DNA from 4 places in the Agrobacterium sp. 22094 genome. Region 1 is predicted to be linked to each of the others. Evidence: riboswitches for the same ligand, from Rfam matches in the RefSeq annotation. Region 1 holds a riboswitch; each other region holds the start of a gene.
The links. Region 1 has a riboswitch for cobalamin ahead of ACTJK5_RS20205 (DUF1636 family protein). Riboswitches for the same ligand answer to the same signal wherever they lie in the genome.
Positions count from the first base shown of each region.

Region 2: it holds a riboswitch for cobalamin, as region 1 does, so the genes downstream of both, nrdH (glutaredoxin-like protein NrdH) here and ACTJK5_RS20205 (DUF1636 family protein) in region 1, are expected to answer to the same signal.
Region 3: it holds a riboswitch for cobalamin, as region 1 does, so the genes downstream of both, ACTJK5_RS20750 (ABC transporter substrate-binding protein) here and ACTJK5_RS20205 (DUF1636 family protein) in region 1, are expected to answer to the same signal.
Region 4: it holds a riboswitch for cobalamin, as region 1 does, so the genes downstream of both, bluB (5,6-dimethylbenzimidazole synthase) here and ACTJK5_RS20205 (DUF1636 family protein) in region 1, are expected to answer to the same signal.

Region 1 covers NZ_JBQEPX010000005.1:288,813-293,021, reverse strand. Annotated here, with positions in the region: gene ACTJK5_RS20215 (cobyric acid synthase) at 1-1,062, opposite strand, end outside; gene cobO (cob(I)yrinic acid a,c-diamide adenosyltransferase) at 1,066-1,683, opposite strand; cobalamin riboswitch at 1,806-2,018, shown strand; gene ACTJK5_RS20205 (DUF1636 family protein) at 2,136-2,561, shown strand; gene cobW (cobalamin biosynthesis protein CobW) at 2,555-3,592, shown strand; gene cobN (cobaltochelatase subunit CobN) at 3,599-4,209, shown strand, end outside.
Region 2 covers NZ_JBQEPX010000003.1:167,763-171,971, reverse strand. Annotated here, with positions in the region: gene ACTJK5_RS15675 (FecCD family ABC transporter permease) at 1-830, opposite strand, end outside; gene ACTJK5_RS15670 (ABC transporter substrate-binding protein) at 866-1,885, opposite strand; cobalamin riboswitch at 2,067-2,282, shown strand; gene nrdH (glutaredoxin-like protein NrdH) at 2,585-2,809, shown strand; gene nrdI (class Ib ribonucleoside-diphosphate reductase assembly flavoprotein NrdI) at 2,818-3,216, shown strand; gene nrdE (class 1b ribonucleoside-diphosphate reductase subunit alpha) at 3,204-4,209, shown strand, end outside.
Region 3 covers NZ_JBQEPX010000006.1:31,706-35,914, reverse strand. Annotated here, with positions in the region: gene ACTJK5_RS20755 (glucose/quinate/shikimate family membrane-bound PQQ-dependent dehydrogenase) at 1-1,863, shown strand, start outside; cobalamin riboswitch at 1,999-2,219, shown strand; gene ACTJK5_RS20750 (ABC transporter substrate-binding protein) at 2,416-3,441, shown strand; gene ACTJK5_RS20745 (FecCD family ABC transporter permease) at 3,446-4,209, shown strand, end outside.
Region 4 covers NZ_JBQEPX010000001.1:1,251,500-1,255,708, reverse strand. Annotated here, with positions in the region: gene ACTJK5_RS05990 (NAD+ synthase) at 1-1,017, shown strand, start outside; gene ACTJK5_RS05985 (TolB family protein) at 1,056-1,886, shown strand; cobalamin riboswitch at 1,920-2,098, shown strand; gene bluB (5,6-dimethylbenzimidazole synthase) at 2,190-2,876, shown strand; gene ACTJK5_RS05975 (LysE family translocator) at 2,984-3,619, shown strand; gene ACTJK5_RS05970 (EamA family transporter) at 3,662-4,209, shown strand, end outside.

The DNA.
Region 1 (4,209 bases):
CGGACCTTCCATGCCGTCCGGGTCCGATAAGAGACGTCCAAGCATCTGATAGCCGCCGCAGAGACCAAGCACAAAGCCGCCACGGCGAAGGTGCGCCTTGATGTCGATATCGAAACCGGCCTGCTTCAAGACGGCCAGATCAGCGATCGTCGATTTCGATCCGCAGAGCAGGATGAGGGCGCAATCGCCGGGAATAGCAGTCCCGGGACGCACGCGGACCAGTTCGACATCCGGCTCGATATCGAGCGGATCGAGATCGTCGAAGTTGGAGATATGTGGGAGGATCAGCACGGCGATGCGGATTTTCGCACCGGGCTTCGATTGGCCGTTGCCGGTTAAACCCAGTGCATCTTCGGCAGGCAGACGGGCCGCCTCGGCAAAATGCGGCAGGAGGCCGATGGACGTCCAGCCAGTATGCTCGGCGATAATGCGCATGCCTTCATCGAACAGCGAAGGATCGCCGCGAAAACGGTTGACGATGAAGCCTCCGATCATCGAGGCGTCGTCCGGATCCACCACTGTCTTCGTGCCGACGAGGCTGGCAATGACCCCTCCCCGGTCGATATCGCCGATCAGGATCACGGGAACATCGGCTGCCCGGGCAAAGCCCATATTGGCAATGTCGTTGGCGCGAAGATTGACTTCCGATGCGCTGCCGGCGCCTTCCACCAGCACCAGATCAGCGTGGGTCTTCAGGTGATCGAAGCTTTCCAGCACCCGGGGCATCAGCCCGGCCTTCATCTGTTGATAGTCGGCTGCTTTCGCATTGCCGAGAATTTTTCCCTGAACCACGAGCTGCGCACCCGTTTCGCTCTGGGGCTTCAACAGAACGGGGTTCATGTGCACTGACAGCGGCACACCAGCGGCGCGTGCTTGCAACGCTTGCGCCCTGCCGATCTCGCCGCCATCGGCTGTGACCGCCGCGTTATTGGACATGTTCTGCGGCTTGAAGGGCAACACCGAAAGTCCGCGCCGGGTAAAAGCGCGCGCCAGACCCGCCACCATCAGCGACTTGCCGACATCCGAGCCGGTTCCCTGAAACATGATGGATCTGGCGGCCATGGATCAGTACTCGATGCCGGATTGGGCTTTGACGCCCGCCTTGAAGTGATGCTTGACCAGCGTCATCTCCGTCACCATGTCGGCTGCCTCGATCAAGGGTGGCTTGGCGTTGCGGCCGGTGACGATGATGTGGAGATCAGGACGGCGGCTCTGCAAGGTGGCGACGACCTCCGTCAGATCGAGATAGTCATAGCGCAGCGCAATGTTCAGCTCGTCCAGCACCAGAAGACCAATCGTTTGGTCGGCCATCAGCATCTTGGCTTCTTCCCAGGCTTTCGTGGCTGCCGCGACGTCGCGCTTTAGATCCTGCGTGTCCCACGTGAAACCTTCACCCATGGTGCGCCATTCCACCCGGTCGCCGAAAATCGTCAGCGCCTGCTGCTCGCCGGTCGACCACGCACCCTTGATGAACTGAACGATGCCGACGCGTCTGCCCGTGCCGAGCATCCGAAGCGCAAGGCCGAACGCGGCCGTCGACTTGCCCTTGCCGGGACCCGTATTGACCATCAACAGACCCTTCTCGATGGTCTTTTCGGCCACTTCCGCATCCTGCACGCTCTTGCGGTTCACCATCTTTTTGCGGTGGCGGGCGGCCTCGCTGTCGCTGATCTCGCGTGTCATGATGTCCCATGTCCTTCCGAGCCGTTTTCAGAAGCGGCGACTATAGTCAAAACGCCCTCCTCCGCAATGGAGCCTATGAGAGGCGTAACGATGCCTGCATTGACCAAGGCGCGGCTTGCCCGTAAAGGTAGGGCACTGACGGTCTTTTTCCGGCAACGGGAAAAGCTAAGAGGGAACACGGTTCCGCCCACTCTTCGGGTCAATCCGTGGCTGCCCCCGCAACTGTAAGCGGCGAGCCCACACCGTAAAGCCACTGGATTTCGATCCGGGAAGGCGGTGCAAGGGCGCTCATTCAAGCCGCAAGCCAGGAGACCTGCCGTTTCAGAACAAAACGTCTGCCGGGCGGGGTGCTCCGGTCAGTCGGTCTCGCCGAGTTTCGGTTTGCGCTGTCTCGCATTCCGTCTTCGGCATCCGCACCCCTTGCATGTTTGAATGGCGGAAGCGGATACGGTTTGGATATTACCTCAACATCGTCACGGACCGAAGGATCAACCGACACGCGCGAAGCGTCCGGCCTGGTCGTCTATGTCTGTCGCAGCTGCCGCGACGAGGCGGAGCCGAATGCGGAACCCCGGCCCGGTGCGCTTCTCGCGCAAGCGGCGATCGCGCTTGGCACTGATGCAAATGTCGAGGTGCGCAGCGTCAATTGTCTTGCCAATTGCAAGCGTGGCGCCAGCGCTGCAATGCGCACAGCCGACGGCTGGTCCTATGTGTTTGGCGGTCTGACGCCTGAAAACGCCGAGGATCTGATCACCGGTGCGCGCCTGCTTTCCACCTCCGCCGATGGCCTGATGCCCTGGCGCGGCCGTCCCGATAGTTTGAAGCGCGGCATGGTCGCGCGCATCCCCCCTTTGAATTTCGTCGAGGAGACATCATGACCACGCTAGAGCGCGTTCCCTGCACCATCGTCACCGGCTTTCTGGGCGCCGGCAAAACCACGCTGCTGCGCGGCCTTCTGGAAAAGCTCGATGGCAAGCGACTGGCAATCATCGTCAACGAGTTCGGCGATGTCGGCATCGATGGCGAAATCCTCAAAGGCTGCGGCATCGAAAGCTGCCCGGAAGAAAATATCGTCGAGCTTGCCAATGGCTGCATCTGCTGCACGGTTGCCGATGATTTTCAGCCGGCCATCGAACAGATCCTCAGCCGCCAGCCCAAGGTCGAACATATCCTGATCGAAACCTCCGGCCTCGCACTGCCTAAACCCCTCGTCCAGGCCTTCCAATGGCCGGCGATCAAGAGCCGCGTTACCGTCGATGCCGTCATTGCGGTGGCCGATGGCGCAGCGCTTGCCGAAGGCATGGTGTCGCACGACATGGATGCACTCGCCGCCCAGCGCGCGAATGACGAAGCGCTCGATCATGATGATCCTGTCGAGGAAGTTTTCGAAGACCAGATCGCCTGCGCCGACCTGATCGTGCTGACCAAGGGCGATCTTCTCGATGCGGATGGCCTGGAGCGCGCCAAGGCACACATCACGGAGCATCTGCCAAAGGCTGCGAAGATCGTTGTCGCATCGCATGGCCAGATCGATCCTGCGGTTCTGATCGGGCTCGGGCTTGCCGTCGAGAACGATATTGAAAACCGCCGTACCCACCATGATGATGAAGAAGACCACGATCACGACGAGTTCGACAGCTTCGTCGTCGAGCTTGGCGCAGTGTCAGATCCTGAGGCGCTTGCTCAGCGTATCGCCCAGACGGCGGCATCCGAGAATGTCCTGCGCATCAAAGGCTTCGTTGAAGTCTCCTCCAAGCCGATGCGCTTACAGGTTCAGGCCGTCGGCTCGCGCGTCAACCACTATTTCGATCGCCCCTGGGCTGCGGGCGAAGTGCGCCGTTCGGCGCTTGTGGTGATTGGCGAAAAGGGCCTCAACCGCGAGAAGATCGAACAGATGCTGGCTGCCTGACGCATCATGCATATTCTCGCCACCACATCCTCGTCGCTGGACGACCTGATCGAGCCGGTTGATCTCAACCAGCCCCAGGCGGATGTGGTGGTGCTGTCTTTCTCGTCCAGCGACCTTGCAGGTCTGCAGCGCGCCTGGCCAGACGACTCAGGCGTTTCGCTCAGCGTCGCCAATCTTTCCGAAATGCGCCATCCCATGTCCGTCGACCTCTGGATCGAAAAGACGGCGGAGCATGCCAAGCTGATCCTTATCCGGATTCTGGGTGGGGCGGATCGCTGGCGCTACGGCGTCGATCAGCTGGCGAGGATGGCGCGCAGGCGCGGCATCAAGCTCCTTCTTCTGCCCGGTGAGTGCAGCGAGCGCGACGAAAAGCTCGAGGCGCAATCCACTATCGACCAGACATGGCTCGCCTCGATCCTCTCCTTCTTCCGCGAAGGCGGTCCGGAGAATATGCGCCGCCTTTCGGAAGGCCTTGCCGCCTTTGCTAAAACCGATGTCTGGCCTGGCGTCACGCCGGAACCGCTGCCGAAATCCGGCTTCTATCTCCCGGGTCTTGGCGCCGTGCATGTCGATGACGCCCTCGCGGCTTTTGTCCCAGAAGCTCCAAGACTTCCCAT
Region 2 (4,209 bases), on a different contig from region 1:
AAACGTGCTGCATGCGGAACCACGAGACCGACAAAGCCGATCGTCCCCACCATACTGACGATGGTGGCGGTGATGACTGCGGTCAGCGCAAAGAGAATGATGCGCGTGCGCCCGACATTGACACCGAGTGAGGCGGCCGCCTCATCGCCGAAGGCAAAGGCATCCAGCACGCGCGCATGGAAGAGGCAGCAGATCAGACCGAGACCGACGACGATGGACACGAGACCGACATCCGGCCAACGCACGCCACCGAAGCTGCCGAGAAGCCAGAACATCACGTCGCGGGCCTGCTGGGCATTGCCGGAAGTGGTGACCACATAGGATGTGGCGGCATTAAAAAGCTGAGCGGCTGCAACACCCGCCAAGATCGTTCTGTCTGCGCCACCGCGCGCCCCATTGGACAGAATGGCAACCAGGAAGAATGCCGCAAAGGCGCCGACGAAGGCACCCAGAGACAGCGACACTGCGCCGGCACCGATCCCGAGAATGACGACGGCTACGGCACCGGTCGAGGCGCCAGCGGAAATGCCGAGAACATAGGGCTCAGCCAGCGGATTGCGCAGCATGGCCTGCATGATGGCGCCGCACATGGCGAGGCCCGCGCCGCAGAAGACGGCCACGAGAGCGCGGCTCAGCCTGTACTCCCAGATCACTGCCTCATGGATGCGGCTGATCTCGACCGACGTCCAGCCGAGCTTGTTGGTGATGGCGGCATAGGTGGTAGAGAGCGGAATTGGTAGATCGCCAATCCCGACACTGATGCCGACCACGAGGGCAATCGTCGCGAAGCACGCAAGATAGAGCGCTACGGAGGCAACAAGCCGCCGCATCCCGCTACCTGATCGATCCTTCGCCGCCACCGAACTCACTTCAGGCCGAGGGTCTTCAACTGCCGAGCAATCTGCTCGGCGCCGTAGATCGTCTGAACGCTTGGGTTCATCGCCTGCGCCGGCATGATGACGAGCGCCTTGTTCTTGACGGCATTCATCTGGCTGGTGGCAGGATCGCTATTCAGGAACTTGATCTTTGCATCTGCCTTGTCGAGTTCCCAGCGATTGCGGTCGACCTGCGTCACGACGATCACGTCGGGATCGGCGGCAATGATCGTTTCCCAACCAATGGCCGGAGATTCGGTTTCGGTGGTAATGGCATTGGTGCCGCCCAACAGATCGGCGATATAGCCCGATGGGCTGTTCTTGCCGCCGAGATAGGCGTCAGCCGACGGCGACGGGCTGGAGAACCAGAAGACATAGGAAAGCTTCTTGCCATCCTTCGCCGCATCAGCACGCAATGCAGCTTCGCGCTTCTTCAGGTCGGCGATGACGGCCTGCCCCTTGTCGGCCACGTCAAAGATCTGCGAGAGATCATCGATCTCCTTATACAGCGTCTCCATGTTCCAGAGTTTGGAGCGATTGCCATAACCGGACTTGTCTTTGGACATGTCGTCCAGCGCGCACATGCTGGGCGAAAGATAGGTGGAGATGCCAAGCTTGTCGAAATCTTCGCGCTTCGCCACCTTGCTGGTGGGGCCGACGAGTGTCGGCAAGGCGGCGGTCACAAAGTCCGGGTTCTGTGCCAGGATGGATTCGAAGGTCGGAAACTCGACGGTCAGAACCTTGACCTTGGCGTTAGCCTCGGCGACCTGCGGCAGAACCTTGTTCGGCCAGAAGGCAGTGCCGACCATCTTGTCCTGAAGACCAAGCAGCAGCATGATCTCGGCGCTGTTCTGACCGAGTGCCACGGCACGCTCAGGCGCCTTGTTGAAGGTGACCGTGGCGCCGCAGTTTTCGATCGTCAGAGGATAGGTCGTCGCGGCCGTCGCCGGGGTTGCCGCAAACCCCGCAAATGCACAAAATCCCACAGCCGCAAAAAGACGCTTCATCATCACCCAAGATCCTGTTGAACGCGGCTCCCGCCGCACAATGCCTGCGCCTATAATCACCTCTCCTTGCACAAAACAAGACCGTTTGCTTCATATTATGGTGTCGGGATTTTTCCTGTTGATATCAAGATCAGCCCAGTTCGCGTCGTTGCAACAGCCTATTGACGCACTGAACGAAATGCATACTATATCTGGTATTCAAGGTTCTTCCGATTCTGTCGGAAGCGAAGATGGGAATACGGTGCGCGAAGCCAGCAATGGTGGAGCAATGCCGCAGCTGCCCCCGCAACTGTAAGCGGCGAGCATTCTCTCAGCAGCCACTGAAACATAAGGTTTCGGGAAGGCGAGATGAATGTGACGACCCGCGAGCCAGGAGACCTGCCTTGAGTAAATACGTCCACCGGCGGGGTGCCCGGAAGGTCGCGAATGCGTACGGGATGACCCTGTGCGTCTCGCTTCCCCCATGCCTCCGCGTAGAGCCACTTCGGGGTGAAGTCCTATGATTACGAGTTCAGTCTTTTATCCGTTGGAGTAACCGGCGTCTGAGGCATGGTGCACAGAAGCGTTCGGCGCTTTTGCTACTAAGCCATGCCACAGCACTGTCCGGCAGGCCTCGGCTTTGCGTTCAACCCTGTTTTTAAACCGTCACGCGCCCCGCGGCGCGAGAGCGATTTCCCATGCCTTTTTCCAACGAGGATCAAAATGAGCATCACCGTCTACAGCAAGCCCGCTTGCGTTCAATGCACTGCGACGACGCGCGCACTCGATCGTCAGGGTCTCGACTACACGATCGTCGATGTCTCGACTGACGAGCAGGCCTATGAGCGGGTGCTCGGTCTTGGCTATCGCCAGGTGCCGGTCGTCATTGCCGGCGAGACGCATTGGGGGGGCTTTCGGCCCGACATGATCAGCACGCTTGCATCGTGACGCAGACTATGGCGGGGGAGATCGTCTACTTCTCGACGCGCTCGGAAAACACGCATCGCTTCGTGGCCAAGCTCGACACCCCCGCCCGCCGCATCCCGATCAGCGCTGCTGTGACTCTGCATGTTCCAAGCCCGTTCGTCCTCATCGTCCCGACCTATAGCGGCGAGAACGGCAAGGGCGCGGTTCCCAAACAGGTCATTCGCTTCCTCAACGATGCGAATAATCGAGCAAACCTTCGCGGCGTGATTGCTGCGGGCAATAGCAATTTCGGCGCGACCTTCGGGATCGCCGGCGACATCATCTCCGCCAAATGCGGCGTGCCCTATCTCTATCGCTTCGAGCTGATGGGGACGGGTGAGGACGTCGTCAATGTCAGACAGGGATTGGAACGATTTTGGACACGTTGACACTCGAGAGGCCCCTGAAGCAGTCGGACGCAGCAGTGCTGGATTACCATGCACTGAATGCGATGCTGAACCTTTACGATGAGGATGGCCGGATTCAGCTGGACAGGGACAGGCTGGCAGCGCGCCAGTACTTTCTTCAGCACGTGAACCAGAACACGGTGTTCTTTCACAATCTGCGCGAAAAGCTCGATTATCTTTTGAGTGAAGGCTATTACGAGCAGGTAGTGCTGGACCAGTACGCCTTCAACTTCGTCCGCGATCTCTTCGACCATGCCTATGCGAAGAAATTCCGCTTCCCGACATTCCTCGGGGCTTTCAAATACTACACGTCCTATACGCTGAAAACCTTCGACGGAAAACGGTATCTGGAGCGGTACGAGGACCGCGTCTGTATGGTGGCGCTGACGCTGGCGCGCGGCGACGAGACACTGGCGCGCGGCCTGGTGGATGAGATGATCTCCGGCCGCTTCCAGCCGGCAACTCCGACTTTTCTCAATGCGGGCAAGAAGCAGCGCGGAGAGCTCGTGTCATGCTTCCTGCTGCGCATGGAAGACAATATGGAGTCGATCGCCCGCGGCATCAACTCGGCATTGCAGCTCTCGAAGCGCGGCGGCGGGGTGGCCCTTTCACTGACCAATCTTCGTGAAGCCGGTGCGCCGATCAAACAGATCGAAAACCAGTCCTCCGGTGTCATTCCGGTGATGAAGCTCCTGGAGGATTCCTTCTCCTACGCCAACCAGCTTGGCGCGCGCCAGGGTGCAGGCGCCGTCTATCTCAATGCCCATCACCCCGACATCATGCGTTTCCTCGACACCAAGCGCGAAAATGCCGACGAGAAAATCCGCATCAAGACGCTGTCGCTCGGCGTCGTCGTTCCGGATATCACCTTCGAACTCGCCAAGAACAATGAGGATATGTACCTGTTCTCACCCTATGATGTGGAACGCATCTATGGCGTTGCCTTCAGCGAAATTTCGGTGACGGAAAAATACC
Region 3 (4,209 bases), on a different contig from region 1:
GCTGTTCCGGATGGCGAGTGGCATCAATACGGACGGACGTCCTATGGCCAGCGCTATTCGCCGCTGACACAGATCACCACTGCCAATGTTGGCGATCTGAAGGAGGTCTGGCGTTATCAAACCGGCGACGTCAAGCTTCCCGACGATGTTGGTGAAACGACGTATCAGGTCACGCCGCTGAAGGTTGGCAAGACACTCTTCCTCTGCACCCCGCACAATTGGGCGATCGCCATCGATGCGGCGACCGGCAAGGAAAAGTGGAAATATGATCCGAATGTCGGCCTGAATCCCAATCGCCAGCACCAGACATGCCGCGGCGTGACTTACTATGCCGATCCAGCCGCTCAGGCCGGTTCGCAATGCGCCGCCCGCGTTTATCTCCCAACATCCGATGCTCGTCTGATCGCGCTCGACGCCGAAAGTGGCAAGGTTTGCACGTCTTTCGCCGATCAGGGTGTTCTCCACCTCGAAGTCGGTATGAAGTACAATCCGGCTGGCTACTACTATTCCACATCGCCGCCCGCCATTGCCGGCAACAAGATCATCGTCGGCGGCGCGGTCAATGACAACTACTCCACCCAGGAACAGTCGGGCGTTATTCGCGCCTTCGATGTGAACAGCGGAGAGCTGCTGTGGAACTGGGATTCCGGAAACCCTACCCAGACCCAACCGCTTCCGCCGGGTCAGACCTATACGACCAACTCTCCCAACAGCTGGTCCGTATTCAGCGTCGATGAAGCGCTTGGGCTCGTCTACATCCCTTTGGGAAATCAAGTTCCTGACCAGCTCGGAATGGGTCGGAGCGAGAATGTAGAGAAGTACTCCTCGTCGATCGTGGCACTCGACGTAAACACCGGGCAGGACCGCTGGGTACGGCAGACAGTGCATCACGATCTCTGGGATATGGATGTGCCGGCCCAGCCGGTGCTGCTCGATATCACCAAGCCGGATGGCCAATCTGTTCCCGCTCTTGTCGGCCCGACCAAGCAGGGTGATATCTATGTGCTGGACCGTCGGACGGGTGAGCCCATCCTGCCGGTGACCGAAGAGCCGGCACCCGGTGGGGCAATCCCCGAGGATTTCTCCGCGCCGACGCAGCCCACATCTGCCTTGACCTTCAAGCCGGAACCGCTGCAGGAAAAGAACATGTGGGGTGTCTCGCTGTTCGATCAGCTCGCCTGCCGCATCAAGTTCCATCAGCTGAACTACGAAGGTCGTTACACGCCGCCGTCGCTGAATGGATCGATCATCTACCCTGGCAATTTTGGCACCTTCAACTGGGGCAGTGTCGCAGTCGATCCCGAACGCCAGGTCATGTTCGGCATGCCGACCTATCTCGCCTTCACCTCACAGCTCGTTCCGCGCGACCAGATTCCACCGCGAGGTCAGGATGAGAAGGGCAGCGAGCAGGGTCTGAACCGCAATGATGGTGCACCCTATGGCGTGCTGATGGGCCCGTTCCTGAGCCCGATCGGCATTCCCTGCCAGGCGCCGCCATGGGGTTATGTCGCCGGTGCCGATCTCAGAACCGGCAAGGTTGCCTATAAGCACAAGAACGGCACCGTTTACGACATGACGCCGCTGCCACTTCCCTTCAAGGTCGGTGTGCCGGGTATCGGCGGTCCGATGATCACCAAAGGTGGCGTCGCTTTCCTTGGCGCAGCGGTGGACGATTATCTGCGCGCTTACGATCTGACGAGCGGCAAGCAGCTTTGGGAAGCACGCCTTCCCGCAGGTGGGCAGGCCACGCCCATGACCTACGCTCTCGACGACGGCAAGCAATATGTCGTGATGGTTGCAGGCGGCCACGGTTCGGTGGGGACGAAGCCGGGTGATTATGTCATCGCCTACACGCTCCCATAACCAGATCATTTCGCTAAAACCCTTGATGGCCGGGACTTCGTTCCGGCCATTTTGTTTATTCTCAGCACAATGATCCACTTGTTTTTGATATGTAATAACATTACAGAGACTTGCTTGACGGACGAGATCAAATAGGTCTATCTGGCTGGCGACGGTTCCAAGCGAGTGATCGTGAGGAATAATAGGGAACACGGTGAGGGGATATCTCCAATGCCGTGGCTGCCCCCGCAACTGTAAGCGGATTGTCGAGCACTCGTGGCGCATTCACCTGCGTCAGGCCACTGCGAATTATCGTGGGAAGGCGGGCAAGACGATCATCCGTGAGCCAGGAGACCTGCCGTCATAAGTTCATTCCAATGTCACGGGCGGGGATGCCCTGAACAGGAGACGTCATGATTGTTATTTGCGCCCTTCAGCGCTCACATCCATCTGTCTTTTTCCCTCGTTCTCGATCGTCTCACTCCCGTGGCTGTCGAATGAGTGTTTCATTCGCGCTCACATGACGGCGTCTTGCTTGTCGGCAACGTCGACGATTTCGGGGATTATCGGACCATGACATTTCATTTCACCGGCGCGTTTCTGGCCGCTGCACTCACTGCGCTCTCGATCGTGCCGAAAACGGCAGAGGCTGCGGAAACGACCTACCCCTCGACGCTGAAAAATTGCGGCAGGGACGTCACCTTCACGCATGCTCCACAGCGCACCGTTTCTCTTGGTCAGAGCACCACGGAAATTCTCTATCTGCTCGGACTGGCCGACAAGGTTGTCGGTACGGCCGTCTGGATCGGCCCGGTTATCAAGGGATACGAAGAGGCCAACGCCACGGTCGAGCGCCTCGCGGACAATGATCCGAGTTTCGAGAGTGTGGTTGCCAAAAAGCCGGACCTCGTAACCGCTCAGTTTCAATGGCATGTCGGTCCGGAAGGCATTGTGGCAAAGCCTGAGCAATTTGAAGAGCTTGGTATCCCGGTTTACACGTCGCCTGCCGATTGCACGGGTAAGGACAATTCGGGCGGCGGCGATGGTGTCAGACATTCGGTCTTCACCATGGACCAGATCTACCAGGAAATTGCTGAACTCGCGCAAATCTTCAACGTGCAGGATCGAGGTGAGAAGCTCATCGCCGACCTGAAGGCCCGCGAGGGTGCTGCGCGTCAGAAGATCGCATCCGTGAATGGTAAGCTCTCGGCTGTCTTCTGGTTCTCCAGCGCCGAACTGGATATCGATCCTTACGTGGCGGGCAAGAATGGTGCTCCCGGCTACATCATGTCGGCGCTCGGCATCAAGAATGTCATCGACAGTGATGAGGAATGGCCGACCGTCGGTTGGGAAACCATCGCCAAGTCCAACCCCACGATCATAGTCGCAGGCAAGATGGACCGCCGCCGGTTTCCAGCCGACGATATCGCCGTGAAACTGAAATTCCTGAAAGATGATCCCGTCACAAGCCTGATGCCAGCGGTGAAGGACAACCATATCGTCGTCATGGATGCGCAGGCGATGAACCCGACGATCCGCACCATCGACGGCATCGAGGTGCTGGCCGACCAGATCGTCCAACTTGGTCTGGCGAAGTAAGAGGATGCCCGTTCCCTTTCTTTACACCCGCGCTGCCGTCATTGCAGCCGGGTGTCTTCTGGTGGCGCTTTGGCTGGGCGCCTCGATTGGCGAAACCTCCATTCCGATGGAGGTTGTCGCCAAGACCGTCGCCAATCGCCTCTGGCATGCCGGATATCCACTGGATGCCATCGATGAGGGGATCATCTGGAACTATCGTTTGAGCCGAGCCGTGGTTGCCGCCTGTTGCGGGGCAGCGCTTGCCGTCTCCGGTGTCGTGCTGCAATCGCTGCTGCGCAATCCTCTGGCCGACCCCTATATTCTCGGCATCTCCGCTGGAGCATCGACCGGCGCGGTCAGCGTCGCCCTCCTTGGCTTCGGCGCGGGCATGCTGACACTGCCGCTCGGTGCATTTCTTGGTGCGCTCGTAGCTTTTGCGCTTGTCAGCCTGCTGGCGCTCAGGGCAGGGCGGGGTAACAGCGCAATCATCCTCGCCGGCGTCGCCGGTTCGCAATTGTTCAACGCGCTTACCTCATTCATTGTCACCAAGGCCGCCAATGCGGAGCAGGCGCGCGGCATCATGTTCTGGCTGCTCGGCAACCTCTCCGGCGTTCGCTGGACGGATGTCTCGCTTGCCCTTCCCATAGCCATGTTCGGTCTTATCGTCTGCCTCTGGCATGCCCGCGCCCTGGACGCCTTTACCTTCGGAGCGGAGTCGGCCGCCTCTCTTGGCATTCCCGTGCGCCGCGTCTATGTCGTGCTGACGGGCACGTCTGCCTTGATGACGGC
Region 4 (4,209 bases), on a different contig from region 1:
TTCGATGGCGCGAGCTTCGGTTTCAATGCCGACAAGACGCTTGCCTTCCAGATGAGCCAGTTCGAAGCGACGCTGGCGGTGACGGATTGGAAGCGCACGGAGAATGGCTGGCACTGCAGCCATGGTCCGGTTTCCCATATTCCCGAAGGCGAGGAGGCCGATTACCGGGCCTGCATGCTGGGCTTCCGCGACTACGTCAACAAGAATGGCTTCAAGAGCGTCGTCCTCGGCCTATCCGGCGGCATCGATTCGGCCATCTGCGCAGCAATCGCGGTCGATGCGCTGGGCGAGGAGCGGGTGCGCTGCATCATGCTGCCCTACCGCTATACCTCGGACGAATCGCTGAAGGACGCCGCCGATTGCGCCAGGGCGCTCGGCTGCCGCTATGACATCGTTCCGATTGCCGAACCTGTCGATGGCTTCATGACGGCGCTGTCGGATCTGTTCGAAGGAACGGAAGAGGGCATCACCGAGGAAAACCTGCAGAGCCGCGCGCGCGGGACGATCCTGATGGGCGTTTCCAACAAGTTCGGCTCGATGGTGGTAACCACCGGCAACAAGTCGGAAATGTCTGTCGGCTATGCCACGCTCTACGGCGATATGAACGGTGGCTTCAACCCCATTAAGGACCTCTACAAGATGCAGGTCTATGCCATCTCCAAATGGCGCAACGCCCATGTGCCGCCTGGCGCGCTTGGGCCTTCGGGCGAAGTCATCCCCGCCAACATCATTTCCAAGGCCCCATCCGCCGAATTGCGGCCCAACCAGACCGACCAGGATTCGCTTCCGCCCTATCCGGTTCTCGACGATATTCTCGAGTGCCTGGTGGAGCAGGAAATGTCCGTCGACGAAATCGTGGCGCGCGGTCACGACGTCGCAACGGTTCATCGCATCGAGCATCTGCTGTATCTGGCCGAATACAAGCGCCGGCAGTCTGCACCGGGCGTGAAGATCACCAAAAAGAATTTTGGGCGCGATCGCCGCTATCCTATTACCAATCGGTTCCGCGACAGGTAGGTCCGACTGGTCAATGGGCAATCGCAACGGGAGGAACGATGCGAAGTTCAGTCGAGATATTCAATATCCGTACCCGTGAAAATCGGATCGTTTGGCAGACCGAGACGCTGTTCGAAGCGCCGAACTGGTCTCCAGATGGGCAATATCTGCTGCTCAACAGCGATGGCATGCTCTACCGCCTGTCCCTTACCGGAGACATCTCGGTCGATAAGGTAGACACCGGCTTCGCGGTTCAGTGCAACAACGACCACGGCATCTCGCCCGACGGGTCTCTTTATGCCATTTCCGACAAGGTCGAGTTCGGCAAAAGTGCGATCTATCTGCTTCCACCCATCGGCGGCACCCCGAAACTGATGACGCGGAACCTGCCTTCCTACTGGCATGGTTGGGCGCCAGACGGCAAAAGCTTTGCCTATTGCGGGATCAGGGATCAGGTTTTCGATATTTATGCCATGGACATCGAAACCGGCACCGAAACACGCCTGACCCATGGCGAGGGGCGAAATGACGGTCCGGATTATTCGCCCGATGGTCAGTGGATCTACTTCAACTCCAGCCGCACAGGACAGATGCAAATCTGGCGGGTGAGACCGGATGGATCGGGCGTGGAGCGCATTACCGATAGCCCATATGGCGACTGGTTTCCGCACCCCTCTCCCAAGGGAGACAAGGTCGTTTTCATTTCCTATGACGGCGACGTCTTCGACCACCCGCGTGATCTCGATGTTCGTGTGCGACTGATGGACCCGGACGGTGGCAACGTCGAAACGCTCTTCGATCTCTTTGGCGGGCAAGGAACGATGAACTCGCCCAACTGGTCACCGGACGGTGACGAATTCGCCTATGTGCGATATTTTCCGGTTGGGTAGACCTGCAGCGCTTGCCTTCTGATCGGCAATTGCCCATACGCAACGTCGTCAGGTGCCTGCCTTTGGCAGGAGAATCGGGAATGCGGTGCAAGACCGCAACGTGCCCAACGCTGTAAGGCGGATGCCTGTTGCCATAGGCCACTGAGCAATCGGGAAGGCGGCAACGGCAGACGAAGCCAAGTCAGAAGACCGGCCTGACACGATAGACCAGTCCGCGCGGACGGCGGCAGGTTGTGAGGAAGAGCGTTTGTGCCCTGCCTGACAGGCGCGCACGTGGTCTTTCTGCATTGTTGGGGATTGACGATGCGACCTGATGATACCCGGCACAGCCTGATGCCGGCTTTTGAATTTGCCGAGCACGAAAAGGCTGCGGTCTACCGCGCCATCGAAACCCGCCGCGATGTCCGCAACGAGTTTCTCCCGGACCCGCTCTCGGATGAACTGATCAACAAGCTGCTTTCCGCAGCGCACGCCGCCCCCTCGGTGGGTTTCATGCAGCCATGGAATTTTACCCTCGTCAGCGGTGCAGACATCAAAAACGCCGTGTGGCAGGCTTTCAGCCGCGCCAATCAGGAAGCGGCCTTGATGTTTCCCGACGATAAGCAGTCACTCTACCGAAGCCTCAAGCTGGAAGGCATCAGGAAGGCACCGCTCTCCATCTGCGTCACCTGCGATCCGACAAGAGGTGGCGATGTCGTGCTCGGGCGGACGCACAATCCGCGCATGGATGTCTACTCGACCGTCTGCGCCGTTCAGAACCTCTGGCTGGCGGCACGCGCCGAAGGCGTCGGCGTCGGTTGGGTCAGCATCTTCCATGACGACGATATTCGAAAGATCCTGGGTATCCCTGACCATATCGAAATCGTCGCGTGGCTCTGCGTCGGCTTTGTCTCGGAACTCTATGCCGAACCGGAACTCGCGTTGAAGGGCTGGCGTCAGCGTTTGCCGCTGGACGAACTGATTTTCAAAGACCGGTGGGGCGAGAAATAGGGAGGTTCCTCCGTGTGGAGCTTGCTTTGCTTGGCAGCCAAAAATCCACTTGCCAGTCCTCATGACCGGTGGCTTAGTTCACTCTCATTTCGAGAGGGGATCATATTATGCCGATTGAAAACTGGCTGGCATTCGTTGCCGCATCCGCCATTATGCTCGCCATTCCAGGACCGACGATCTTGCTGGTCATATCCTACGCACTTGGTCACGGTCGCAAGGCAAGCAGCGCGACCGTCGCCGGTGTAGCGCTTGGCGACTTTACCGCCATGACGGCGTCCATGCTGGGTCTTGGTGCACTGCTCGCGACCTCCGCCGCTCTCTTCACTGTCTTGAAGTGGGTGGGTGCTGCCTATCTGATCTATCTCGGAATCAAGCTCTGGCGCGCGCCTGTCGGCACGTCGACGCAAGGCGAGGGTGACGTGACGGGTCGTGAGCGTCCGCTGAAGATCTTCCTTCACACCTACATCGTCACGGCGCTGAACCCGAAGAGCATCATCTTCTTCGTTGCCTTCCTGCCGCAGTTCCTGGTGCCGACCCCGCCTTTCTGGCCGCAGGTGCTTATTTTCGAAGTTACTTTTCTTGTGCTTGCGACTTGCAACGCCGCTCTTTATGGGTTGCTGGCAAGTGCGGCCCGTAACACCATCCGCAAGCCCTCCGTCCAGCGCGTCGTCAATCGCACCGGTGGCGGGCTATTGATCGGTGCCGGACTGCTCGCGGCGGGCTGGAAGAAAGCCGTCGCCTAAACCGTCGCCATTCCGTGCGGCGCCGAGTTCTGGAATATATCAATGTCAGTGCCGCACATCCTTCTTGCCTTGGTCACCGTCTTCCTCTGGGGCTTCAACTTCGTGGTGATCAAGGTCGGCGTCATGGATATGCCGCCGCTGTTTCTCACAGCCTTGCGTTACCTCTTCGCAGCCGTGCCGCTGATCTTCTTTCTGCCGCGCCCGAAGGTTCCGTGGAAGCACATGGTCGTCTACGGCATGGTCATGGGCTGCGCGCAATTCGGCCTGCTCTATACGGCGATCAAGTGGGGCCTGCCTGCAGGGCTTGCCTCGCTCGTCATGCAGTCGCAGGCGTTTTTCACCATGGCGCTGGCCGTGACGATGCTCGGTGAAATTCCGCTGAAGTCTCATATCGCCGGTGCAGCCGTTGCCTTTTCCGGTCTCGCAGTGATCGGCCTTGAACGTCTTGAACTGACCGCTCTTGTGCCTCTCCTCATGTGCGTTGGTGCTGCTTTTAGCTGGGCCATCGGCAATATCGTCAATCGCAAGGTCGGACGGGTCAACGCGATCTCCTTCGTCGCCTGGACAAGTCTCGCGCCGGTTCTGCCGTT